DNA from 3 places in the Mesorhizobium sp. M0408 genome. Region 3 is predicted to be linked to each of the others. Evidence: predicted binding sites of a transcription regulator. Region 3 holds the regulator's gene; each other region holds the start of a gene.
The links. Region 3 encodes LexA, which represses DNA repair genes until DNA is damaged. Its sites were predicted from a motif close to TGTTCNNNNTGTGTTCNG; they were not measured.
Positions count from the first base shown of each region.

Region 1: a site for LexA is predicted at 2,484-2,501, ahead of NKI67_RS19830 (single-stranded DNA-binding protein). Genes of this name have one in related genera too.
Region 2: a site for LexA is predicted at 1,775-1,792, ahead of NKI67_RS24925 (ATP-dependent helicase). Genes of this name have one in related genera too.

Region 1 is NZ_JAMYRO010000016.1:108,008-112,193, reverse strand. It holds gene NKI67_RS19845 (hypothetical protein) at 78-608, shown strand; gene NKI67_RS19840 (MarC family protein) at 683-1,312, shown strand; gene NKI67_RS19835 (OsmC family protein) at 1,321-1,746, opposite strand; gene NKI67_RS19830 (single-stranded DNA-binding protein) at 1,870-2,382, opposite strand; gene NKI67_RS19825 (cupin domain-containing protein) at 2,591-2,980, shown strand; gene NKI67_RS19820 (ArsR/SmtB family transcription factor) at 3,063-3,377, shown strand; gene NKI67_RS19815 (SRPBCC family protein) at 3,404-3,898, shown strand; gene NKI67_RS19810 (ATP-dependent Clp protease proteolytic subunit) at 3,925-4,186, shown strand, end outside.
Region 2 is NZ_JAMYRO010000024.1:81,288-85,473, forward strand. It holds gene NKI67_RS24925 (ATP-dependent helicase) at 1-1,733, opposite strand, end outside; gene NKI67_RS24930 (glucose/quinate/shikimate family membrane-bound PQQ-dependent dehydrogenase) at 1,986-4,186, shown strand, end outside.
Region 3 is NZ_JAMYRO010000013.1:170,246-174,431, forward strand. It holds gene kynU (kynureninase) at 1-1,197, opposite strand, end outside; gene lexA (transcriptional repressor LexA) at 1,645-2,379, shown strand; gene NKI67_RS17520 (ComEC/Rec2 family competence protein) at 2,373-4,186, opposite strand, start outside.

The DNA of each region.
Region 1 (4,186 bases), on a different contig from region 3:
ATAGCAACTTTTCCCAAGCGCAGAACCCCTGTGAGCCTCTATGCTTGCCGGTCTCCTGACAAGATGAGAGCGAAGCCATGTCCAATTCCTTTGCCAAGGCCCTGCACAGCGGTGGGCCCGTACCGGCCCTTGCCGAGAAACTGAATCTTTATGGCCGCTTCATCGGCGCCTGGACGTTCGACGCCACGCGCCATCTCGAGGACGGTCAGGTGCTGACCGGGCGCGGCGAAGTGCATTTCGGCTGGGTGCTCGAAGGCCGCGCGATCCAGGACGTATGGATCCTGCCTGCCCGTGACGCCGGCCCCTCGCCCTCGCTCGGCAAATGGACCTTCTATGGCACGACGTTGCGCGTCTACGATCCCGGCGTTGACGCCTGGCACATCTTCTGGAGCGATCCGCGCAATCAGTACTACAGCCGCCAGCTCGGCCGTGCCGAGGGCGACACCATCATCCAGCAAGGCGCAGACGGCACCGGATCTGCTGTGCGCTGGAGCTTTTCGCGCATCACCGAAAATTCGTTCCGCTGGCTGGGCGAACGCTCACAGGACGACGGCGCCACCTGGCGTCTCGAAGTCGAGTTTCTGGCGCGCCGGGCCGTCAGCCCCTGATCCGCACGGTTTCCACTGGCTCCGCTTTGCTCTACCAATCCCGTTATCCGGCTTTGCCGGCGGGGAGGGTCAGCATGCCGAGCTTCGACAGCCTGTTCAACGCCTTCGTCACCATACTGGTGACGATCGATCCGCCCGGCCTGGCGCCGCTCTTCCTCGCCGTGACCCGCGGCATGAACCGCGAGGAGCGCAACCAGGTCTCCGTGCGCGCCTCGGTCATCGCCTTCCTGGTAATGGCGTTGTTCGCAATCGCCGGCGCGTCGATCCTGTCAGTCTTCGGCATCACTCTGCCGGCCTTCCGCGTCGCCGGCGGCTTTCTGCTGTTCTTCATCGCCTTCGAAATGGTGTTCGAGCGCCGGCAGGACCGCAAGGAGAAGATCGGCGACGTCGCCATCACCAGGGACATGATCCACAACATCGCCGCCTTTCCGCTGGCGATCCCGCTTATTGCCGGTCCCGGCGCGATTTCGGCGACCGTCCTGCTCTCAAGCTCGTTTCAGGGTTTGGGGGCGCAGACAGCCCTTGTCGGCATCATCGCCATCTGCCTCGTCATCACCTACCTGGTGTTCGTGCTGTCAGAGCGCATCGACCGTATCCTCGGCCAAACCGGCCGTTCGATCCTGACAAGGCTGCTCGGCGTCATCCTGGCGGCGCTCGCCGTACAGTTCGTCGCCGACGGCATCAAGGCGCTGATGGCGACGTAGGGACAACCCTACTTCGCTGTCGTTTCAATGACTTCGAAGTCGTGGGTAATCTCGGCAGTCTTGGCCATCATTGCCGAGGCCGAGCAGTATTTGTCGATCGAAAGCCCGATCGCCCGCTTCACCTTGTCGTGTGATAGCGCCCGGCCCTTGACGACAAAATGCATGTGAATGCGGGTGAACACCCTGGGATCGGCTTCTGCACGGTCGGCATCGAGTTCGACCACGCAATCTTCGACCGCCTCGCGCCCCTTTTCGAGGATATGGACCACGTCATAGGCCGAGCAGCCGCCAGTGCCGATCAGCACCAGTTCCATTGGGCTCGGCCCCGGCGTCTTGCCCTCCGGCCCGAACGCAGTGCCTAGCACCAGCTTGTGCCCACTGGCGGACTCGCCAACGAAAGTGCGCTCCTCGACCCATTTGACCCTTGCCTTCACCTGATACGTCCTTTCACCGCTCAAACGCACAACGTCCCGAAAATCCAAGACAGATTTTCGGGACGCCATTTCGTGGCCAAGGTGCCGGCGCTTTTCGTCGCAAGGGCAGTCCGCCCCGAGAAATCAGAACGGGATTTCGTCGTCCAGCTCGCGCGACGAACCACCGCCGCCGCCCTTGTTGGCGCCACCGCGATTGAAACTTTCGCCCGGGCCGGACTGGCCGAAATCGGAACCGCGGCTCGCACCACCACCGGCATAGTTGCCGACCTGGCCGCCGCCCTCGCCCCGCGCATCGAGCATCTGCAGCTCGCCGCGGAATTTCTGCAACACGACTTCGGTCGTATAGCGGTCATTGCCGGTCTGGTCCTGCCATTTGCGCGTCTGCAGCTGGCCCTCGACATAGACCTTCATGCCCTTCTTCAGATACTGCTCGGCCACCTTGGCGATCTGGTCGTTGAAGATCACGACATTGTGCCACTCGGTCTTTTCCTTGCGCTCTCCGGATGTCTTGTCGCGCCAGCTTTCCGACGTCGCGATGCGGATGTTGACGACCGGGTCACCCGAATTCAAGCGGCGGATTTCAGGGTCCGCCCCGAGGTTGCCCACCAGAATGACCTTGTTGACGCTACCCGCCATGATACTTCTCCGCGCTCATCCGAAACCGAATTTTTGTCGCCGCACCTTACAGGCTATGGACAATCCCTGCCTGTCGTCGCTGCCTTTTCCCACAAGGTTTTTGTTCTCTTTTCGTTCTATAGGAGAGGCCCTGCACTGTCAATAGTTGTCAGTAAGAAGTAGTGTCTTGGCGTCGAATTTCCACAGACCATGGGATCGAGGCGAACGCATGAAGATGGTTGCGCACGACGATCAGCCGCAAGAAGAATGGCGGACGGGAGTAAAGACCCGCATGCATGTCTCGGCCTGCAACGGCGCAACTCAACTTTGCATATTCGAACAATGGGTCGAACCCGCGGTTGGCGCCCCGACACATTGGCACCCGGTCGAGGAAGTGCTTACCGTCATCGCTGGCAGGGCCGAGATGTGGATCGACGAAGAGCATCTCGTCTTGACTGCCGGACAGTCGCTTGTTGTTGCCGCGCACAGGCAACATGGCTTCCGAAACGTCGGCTCCGAATTGCTTCATATTCATGCTGTGCTCGCGTCACCAGTTTTCGAGGCGACGTTCAACGGATCCCCCGACATGGTGAGACGCTGGCCTCCAGCGAGTTTGTAAAACCTCGCCTGTCTTAAAAAACACCGCCTGTCTTAAAAAACACGGCTTGCCAAACCGATAAGTATTGACTTATGCTTTCGGCATGATCGAAGCAGACATTTTTCGGGCACTAGCGGATCCAACGCGTCGCGCCGTCTATGAGCGGCTCGCCGACGGCGAGATGACGGTGTCGGAACTGCGCACTGGCATACCGGTATCGCAGCCGGCGGTATCGCAACATCTCGCAGTGCTGCGCGGCGCCGGCCTCGTGGTCGAGCGCCGGGCCGGTCGCAATGCCTATTACCGCGTCGATCCGAAGGGGCTTGCGCCACTGCTCGGCTGGATCGAACGCTACCGTGCGTTCTGGCCAGAGCGCATCGAAAGACTCAAGACGGTTTTGAAGGACATGGACCAATGACCAGCCGAGGCACAGAACGCGCCGAAATGGCCGCAGACAAGATCGAGTTCGAGTGCGAGCTGCCCGAACCGCCGGAAAAGGTGTGGCGGGCGCTGACGGTGCCGGACCTGCTCGCGGCCTGGATGATGCCGAACGACATCAAGCCCGAAATCGGCAACCGCTTTGCCTTTAAAGCGCCGAATGCGCCGATCGAGTGCGAAATCCTCGACGCGGATCCCGGACGGCTGCTGCGCTATTCCTGGCGGGAGCGGCCGGCGCCCGGCGATACGCAGGTGCCGCCCGGCAGCCCCCTGGACAGCGCAATGAACGACAGCCCAGTGGACAGCATCGTCACCTTTACGCTCGACCGCACCGTTTCCGGCGGCACGCATCTGCGCATCGTCCATGATGGTTTTGCTCGGGCAGCAGTGCCGGAGATCGCGATGGCAGGCGCCGGTTGCCGGCTTTCGTTTGAAGCGCGCACTCCCAGACACAAGCAGATCGCCGCAAACACGCCGCGCCTCTTCCTGCGCGCGGCCTGAACGACAACAGTCAACGGAGAGAACCGATGAGCGGCCTTGCCAATCTGGTGCCAATGGTGATCGAGCAGTCGAGCCGCGGCGAACGCGCCTTCGACATTTTTTCGCGGCTGCTGCGCGAGCGCATCGTCTTCATCAACGGGGCGATCGACGACGGCACCTCGGCGCTGGTCTGCGCCCAGCTTCTGTCGTTGGAATCCGACAATCCCGACAAGGAGGTCTCGCTCTACATCAACTCGCCGGGTGGCGTGGTGACCAGCGGTTTCGCGATCTACGATACGATGCAGTATA
Region 2 (4,186 bases), on a different contig from region 3:
GGGGTGGTTTCGAGAGCCTTCTGCCAGCGTTCGAAATTGGCCGATACCTCGCGCAGCGCGGCGCGCGGCTTCGGCTTCAGCTCGTCGCTCTCGGCGAGTTTTGCCGCCGCCTCCAGCATCGGGATGCGCAGCGCGCGTGCGGTGTCGTGGATCTGGCGGATGGTGGCCTCGCCAAGGCCGCGCTTCGGCACGTTGACGATGCGCTCGAAGGCGAGGTCGTCTGCGCCTTGCGCGACGACGCGGAAAAAGGCCAGCGCATCGCGGATTTCGAGGCGCTCGTAGAAGCGCGGGCCGCCAATGACGCGGTAGTTGAGGCCGAGCGTGACGAAGCGGTCCTCGAATTCGCGCATCTGGAAGGACGCGCGGACGAGGATCGCCATGTCGTTGAGATTGTGCTTCTGGCGCTGATAGGCCTCGATGGTCTCGCCGACGGCGCGGGCCTCCTCTTCGGAATCCCAGGCGGCATGGACATGCACCTTCTCGTCGTCCTCGGCGATCTTTTCGGTGAACAGCGTTTTGCCGAAGCGGCCCTCATTGTGGGCGATGAGGTGGGAGGCGGTGCCGAGGATGTGCGCGGTCGAGCGATAGTTGCGCTCCAGCCGGATGATGGTGGCGCCGGGAAAATCCTTGTCGAAGCGCAGGATGTTGTCGACCTCGGCGCCGCGCCAGCCATAGATCGACTGGTCGTCGTCGCCGACGCAGCAGATATTTACGGTGGACAGGCGCGGGCTTCCCTCCCCCTTGAGGGGAGGGTGGCCGGGCGAAGCCCGGTCGGGTGGGGTCCGTGCGGCAGTGCTCGACCTACCGGCGGCAGTGCTCGACGCTCTAGCGGTGCGTTCTGCGGCAACCCCCTCCGCCCGCTTCGCGGGCACCTCCCCCTCAAGGGGGGAGGATTGCGGCCGCTGTGCCAGTAGGCGCAGCCACATGTATTGCGCGGTGTTGGTGTCCTGATACTCGTCAACGAGGATGTAGCGAAAGCGCTTGTGGTATTCCTTCAGCACGTCCGGATTGGCGCGGAAGATGCGGATCGGGTGGCACAGGAGATCGCCGAAGTCGCAAGCGTTCAGCGTTTTCAGCCGCTCCTGGTAGGCCTTGTAGAGCTCGCGGCCCTTGCCGTTGGCGAAAGCACGGGCATCGCCCTCGGGGATGTCGGCGGGGCCAAGGCCCTTGTTCTTCCAGCCGTCGATCATCTGGGCGAACTGCTTGGCCGGCCAGCGCTTGTCGTCCAGCCCTTCGGCCTGGATGAGCTGCTTGATCAGTCGCACGACATCATCGGTGTCGAGAATGGTGAAGTCGGATTTGAGCCCGGCCAGCTCGGCATGTCTGCGCAGCAGCTTCACTCCGATCGAGTGGAAGGTGCCGAGCCACGGCATGCCCTCGACATTGCCTTCGCCGATCAACAGGCCGATGCGCTGCTTCATCTCGCGCGCCGCCTTGTTGGTGAAGGTGACGGCGAGGATCTGCGAGGGGAAAGCCTTGCCGGTGGCAAGGATGTGAGCGATGCGGGTGGTGAGCACCCGCGTCTTGCCGGTGCCGGCGCCGGCCAGCACCAGAACCGGGCCTTCGGTGGTTTCCACCGCCAGCCGCTGCTCGGGGTTCAACCCCTTGAGATAGTCGGGCGCATTGTTGTGGCCGCTGCGGGCAGCCATGGCGCGCGCGGCAATGCCCGACGGGGCCACGGGCCGCGCGTTCGGTTCGTCAAAAAAGGGCATGTCTTCCGAAAAGCCGGACATCTCTCCCCGAATGTAGTGATTCGGCAGCGAAAGGCCAGAAGTGTCTCCGTTTTGTTCTCTGTCCAGCCGGTAGACTCACAATCTGAATGGGTCCGCTAACCAAAACGCCGGGCTTGCGATGGGCCGGCGCCGTAAAACGCCGAGCTTGCTTGACAGGGGAGGCGGGCCGGAGAAAGTTGCGTGGGGGCAGGAACGCAATGCGGGGTTGCCCATGGACGCGTCGCGGAGCGCACCAGTCGAAGGAGCACCGTCTTGGCTGTGGTCATCACCTCCCTGATCCTTTTCCTCATCGGCCTGGCGGTTGGCGGCGGCGGCATCTGGCTCGTGACGCTGGGGGGCAGCTGGTATTACGTCATCGTCGGTCTAGCTTTCCTTGTCGCGGCCTGGCTGCTCTACAGGCGCAGATCCACGGCGCTGTGGCTCTACGCGGCGATCGTGCTCGGCACGCTCGCCTGGGCGGTCTGGGAGATCGGCTTCGACTGGTGGGAGCTCGGCCCGCGCGGCGGCATCATCGTGCTTGTCGCGCTATGGCTGTTGACGCCATGGGCGCGGCGCGGGCTTACCGGTCCCGACGGACGCGCACCGCTTATCCTCGCCGTGCTGGCATCGCTTGCCGTCGCCGGCTATTCGATGACGACCGATCCAAAGGATATTACGGGTGAACTCAACACCGACAAGGTGACGCCGACGGCCGATCTCGGCGGCAACGTGCCGGCTGGCGAATGGCACTATTACGGTCGCACGCAATATGGCCAGCGTTATTCGCCGCTCGACCAGATCACCGCCGAAAACGTTGCCAATCTGCAGCCGGCCTGGACCTATCGCACCGGCGACGTGAAAGGGCCCGACGACATCGGCGAGACGACCTATCAGGTGACGCCGCTAAAAATCGCCGACACGCTCTACATCTGCACGCCGCATAATTTCGCCATCGCCATCGATGCCGCGAGCGGTAAGGAGAAATGGCGCTTCGATCCGCAGGTCAAGCTCAACAAGGACCGCCAGCACCAGACCTGCCGCGGCGCGTCCTATTATGCCGATGCCAAGGTCGCCGCTGGCCAGCCCTGCGCCACACGCATCTACCTGCCGACATCCGACGCCCGGCTGATCGCGCTCGATGCGGCGAATGGCCAGGTCTGCCCGACTTTCGCCGAAGGCGGCACGCTGAACCTGCTCGCCAACATGCCATATCCGAAGCCGGGCTATTATTATTCGACCTCGGCGCCGCTGATCGTCGCCAACAAGATCATCGTCGGCGGCGCGGTCAACGACAATTATTCGACGCAGGAGCCGTCCGGGGTCATCCGTGCCTACGATGCCGACACCGGCGCGCTGTTGTGGAATTGGGATTCCGGCAATCCGGACCAGACGATGCCGCTGCCGCCGGACCAGACCTACACCAACAACTCACCCAACATGTGGTCGACGGCGAGCGTCGACGAGAAGCTCGGGCTGCTTTATGTGCCGCTCGGCAACAAGACGCCGGACCAGCTCGGCGCCGGGCGCAGCGCCAATGACGAGAAATTCTCCTCGTCGATCACCGCGCTCGATCTCAACAGCGGACAATTGCGCTGGGTGCGGCAGACCGTGCACCACGATCTCTGGGACATGGACGTGCCGGCGCAGCCGACGCTGGTCGACATCACCACGGAAAGTGGCATGGTGCCGGCGCTGGTCGGGCCGACCAAGCAGGGCGACCTCTATGTTTTCGACCGGCGCAGTGGCGAGCCGATCGTTCCGGTCAAGGAAGTACCGGCGCCGGGCGGCGCGATCGAGGGCGACCATACCTCGCCGACGCAGCCGCTCTCGGATCTCAGCTTCAGTCCGAAACCGCTGACCGGCGCCGACATGTGGGGCATTACCATGTTCGACCAGCTGGCCTGCCGGATCGAGCTTCGGAAGTTGCGCTATGAGGGCCGCTACACGCCGCCGTCGCTGCAGGGCTCGCTGATCTACCCCGGCAATTTCGGCACCTTCAACTGGGGCGGCGTGGCAGTCGATCCGGTCCGGCAGGTGATGTTCGGCATGCCGACGTACCTGGCGTTCATCTCCAAGCTGGTGCCGCGCGCCGACGTGCCGCCGCCCGGCGACACCAAGGGCAGCGAACAAGGCCTGAATCGCAATGACGGTGCGCCTTACGCAGTGATATTGAAGCCGTTCCTGTCGCCGCTCGGCATTCCCTGCCAGGCGCCGCCCTGGGGCTATGTGGCGGGTGCCGACCTTCGGACCGGCAAGATCGTCTACAAGCATCGCAATGGCACCGTCTACGACATGACGCCATTGCCGCTGCCGTTCAAGGTCGGCGTGCCCGGCATTGGCGGGCCGATGATCACTGCCGGCGGCATCGCCTTCCTCGGTGCGGCGGTCGATGACTATGTGCGCGCTTATGACCTGACGACCGGCAAACAGCTCTGGCAGGCGCGGCTGCCGGCGGGCGGGCAGTCGACACCGAT
Region 3 (4,186 bases):
GCGCAGGATGTCCTCAAGCACTTCGACGGCCTGCCAGACATCGGCATAGCCGACATAGAGCGGGGTGAAGCCGAAGCGCATGGTCGATGGCGCGCGAAAATCGCCGATCACGCCACGTTCGATCAGCGCGCGCATGACCTGGTAGCCATGCTCATGCATGAATGAAATCTGGCTGCCGCGTTTTTCCCCATCGCGCGTGCTTTCGAGCGTGAGCCCGTAAGTGCCGCACTTTGCCTCGACAAGCTCGATGAACAGATCCGCCAGTGCGATGCTCTTCTTGCGCACCGCCGTCATGTCGACATCGTTCCAGATGTCGAGCGCGCCCTTCAGCGTGCGCATCGACAGGACCGGCTGCGTGCCGCACAGAAACCGGCGGATGCCGGTGCCGGCCGCATAGCCTGGCTCGAAGGCGAAGGGCCGTGCATGGCCCCACCAGCCGGTGAGCGGCTGCTGGATGTCGGAAAGATGCCGCTCAGCCGCATAGATGAAGGCAGGCGCGCCCGGGCCGCCATTCAGATATTTGTAGGTGCAGCCAACGGCAAAATCGGCGTTTGCCTTGTCGAGTTCGACTGGCATCGCGCCGGCGGTGTGGCAGAGATCCCAGACGATCATCGCCCCGGCTTCCTGAGCCCTGCGCGTCAGCGCCGGCATGTCGCGCAGTTCGCCCGACTTATAGTTGACGTGGTTGACCAGCACCACGGCGGTGCGTTCGTCGATCAGCTCTTCGATGGTCGGCGCGTCGACCCCCGAGAGGCGCAGCAGCGTATCTTTTCGCGTCGAAACCACACCCTCGGCCATGTAGAGGTCCGTCGGAAAACTATCGCCCTCGGCGACGATGACCTGCCGCTCCGGTCGCATGGCCATGGCGGCGTGCAGCAGCTTGTAGATGTTGACCGATGTCGTGTCGCAGACCACCGTCTGGCCGGCCGCGGCACCGATCAGGCGCCCGAGCTGGTCGCCAAGTTCAAGCGGCATGTTGAACCAGCCGGCCGTGTTCCATGCGCGGATGAGATCATGCGACCATTCTTCGGTCGCGGCCTTGTGCAGTTCATCGAAAGCGGCACGTGAAGCAGCTCCTAGCGAATTGCCGTCGAGATAGATCACTCCTTGCGGCAACACAAAGCGGTCGCGCATCGCGCGCAACGGATCCGCGGCATCCATCGCCTTTATGGCCACGAGATCGGGAATTCCTGTCATGATTTGTCTGCTCCCCCAAGATCCAACGCAACGCCGGACACGCATCGACTGTTCTTCCATTACCTGGTTGCGCGCAGCAAGGCTCCACCGGCGAGAAGCAGCCTGACCAGGCGGTGGAAACCGGGACTTAACCCGAGGTTGGCGTTTTGAATTCGTTTCGTTCACGGTGCATTGACCAAACCGCACAGTCGATACGGGTTCAATTCCGTGCCTTTTGCCGACCGACGGCCGATGCCAGTGCCGCCTTCTAGGAGGCCAGAAGGGCGCAAACGAAAGCAGAATCAAGGCGATGAGGCTCGCGGCGGTGAAAATGCGGTACGCCGGTAGGGGACGTCGTTTGTTTCCCGAGCCTTAACGCATTCATTAAACTTTAAACAGTTGCGGAACACAACTGGAACAGATAGTGTTTGTTCTGGGTTTGTTTTTCTGATTCTGTTGGGGGTCGCTATGCTGACACGCAAACAACACGAACTGCTTATGTTCATCCACGAAAGGTTGAAGGAAAGCGGTATCCCGCCTTCATTCGACGAGATGAAGGAAGCGCTCGATCTGGCTTCCAAATCCGGAATCCACCGGCTGATTACGGCGCTGGAGGAGCGCGGCTTCATTCGCCGTTTGCCCAACCGGGCCCGTGCGCTGGAGGTGCTACGCCTGCCTGACTCGATCGCCCCCGGCCTCAATGCGGCACGCAAGTTCTCGCCGAGTGTCATCCAGGGCAGCCTTGGGCAAGGCGCCCCTCGGCAGGGCAAGCCGACATCGTCGCGTGTCCCTGCAGCCGGCAATGACGACGATGTCGTCGCCGCCGTTTCGATCCCGGTAATGGGCCGCATCGCGGCCGGTGTGCCGATCGATGCCATCCAGCACCAGACGCATTCGATTTCGGTGCCGCCGGATATGATCATGGGCGGCGAGCATTATGCGCTCGAGGTCAAAGGCGATTCGATGATCGAGGCTGGCATTTTCGACGGCGACACGGTGATCATCCGCAATGCCGATACGGCGAGCCCCGGTGAGATCGTGGTGGCACTGGTCGACGAGGAGGAAGCGACGCTGAAGCGGTTCCGCCGCAAGGGCGCCTCGATCGCCCTGGAAGCCGCCAATCCGGCCTACGAGACGCGCATCTTCGGACCAGACAGGGTCAAGGTGCAGGGCAAGCTCGTCGGACTGATCCGCCGCTACTGAGCTCCGCCCTTGGCGCCGGCTTTGGGGTTGTCGGCCCTGCGGTATGGCGGCAGGCCCCGTGCCGCGCGTGAAAATTTCCGCTGCACGTGCCAGGGCCGGTATGATTTTTCGACGGCGAAGCGGATCTCGGCGCGTGTTGCCGCTTGTGGATCGAAATAGACGGCGGCACTTCCCGCGCGCGCCAGTTGCCGTTTGGTGACGACGAGGACCAGCCGGTCGTAGTAGCAGGGGTTATGGGCGGTGGCGTCGTCGATGACGATCAAGCTGGCAAAGGCGCAGGCTGGCCGCGCAGTATCGCGGTCCTTGGCTTGCGCGATGATCGCGCCGGATGGATGCATGGCAAGGCAGAGGCCGTCCGTGCAAATGAACGGCATGCCCGGCGGTAGGTCGGCCGGATCGGCAATGTCGAATTGCGGGTCGTTCTTTCCAGGCGTTTCCGGCGCGACGATGGCCTCTGATGTGAGCGCGCGTTTCCAGTTGTCGATGGTGAACTCATTCGGGCGTGCCCGGTTGACCGCGAGTTCACCGCTGCCGATCGGCAGCGCGACCAGCCGCGCGTCCTCCGAGACCAATACGTCGGGTATGCGTGTCTGCGTTGTCGTCAGCAAGCCGGCGAGCGCAAAAGGAAGTGCCGCCAGCCGCAACCAGGTCGTCGCCATGCTGGCAATGACGAGGGCGATCGTCACCAGAAGGACGGATCTCAGCGAAATCAGCCCGACCGCATCGATCGGCGAGCGCTCCGAGATCCACCCGGACAGGGCGATCATCGCCGTCAGCCCCTTGCCCATGACATAGAGGAAAGGGCCATCCGCACCGAACGGCATCGCCAGCGCGCTGAGAACGGCGAAGGGCATGACGACCAGTGAGACGATGGGCATGATGGCCAGATTGGCGAACAGGCTGAGCGGCGCCACGCGCTGGAAATGCCATATGGCGAAAAGCGCCGTGGCGCTCCCTGCAATGATCGAGGTCATCGCCAGACCGCACATGCCCAACAGGACCTTTCGAGTGGCAAAGCGTAGCGGCGACCGCCGCGGTGGCGGCGTGGTGGCCCTGCCGGCGCGGTAATCGGACCAGCCTGCATAGGCGCCGACAAGGGCCGCCGTCGCGGCGAAGGACATCTGGAAACTCGGACCGACCACCTCGTGCGGCGACACCAGGATGACCGCGATGGCCGAGATCGCCAGGTTGCGCATGGTGAGCGCGGCCCGGTCGAACAGCACGGCGATAAGCATCACCGCCAGCATGATGAAGCTGCGTTCGGCCGCAACGACAATGCCGGAAAAGACGAGGTAGGCCGCAATCGAAAAAAGCGCGGCGGCCGCGGCATATTTCTTGACCGGCCGTCGCGATGAGAAATCGGGAAACAGCGCAAAGGCACCCCGCAGCAGCGCCATGATGGTGCCGGCGACCAACGCCATATGCAGCCCCGAGATGGAGATGATGTGGTAGATGCCGGTGCGCCGCATCGCTTCGTTGATCTCCTCGGGAATGCCGGCGCGCACGCCGACGATCAGCGCAGCAGCAATCTCGCCCTCGGCACCGCCGATGCGGCTGCGGATATGGTCGGCGATCGATTCGCGCGCGTCTTCGATCGCGGAAGAAAGCTGCGCGGCAAGCGGCATGCTGCCCGACGACACGACTTTCGGATTGCCGAGAAAAAAGCCGCTGCCGCCGATACCGGCGAAATAGCTGTCGAAGGAGAAATCATAGCTGTCGGGCCGCACCGGGCCGGTCGGCGGCAGCAGCCGCACATAGCCGGTGATCTCGGAACCGGCGGTCAGCTCAGCCGGTATCTTCATCGCCG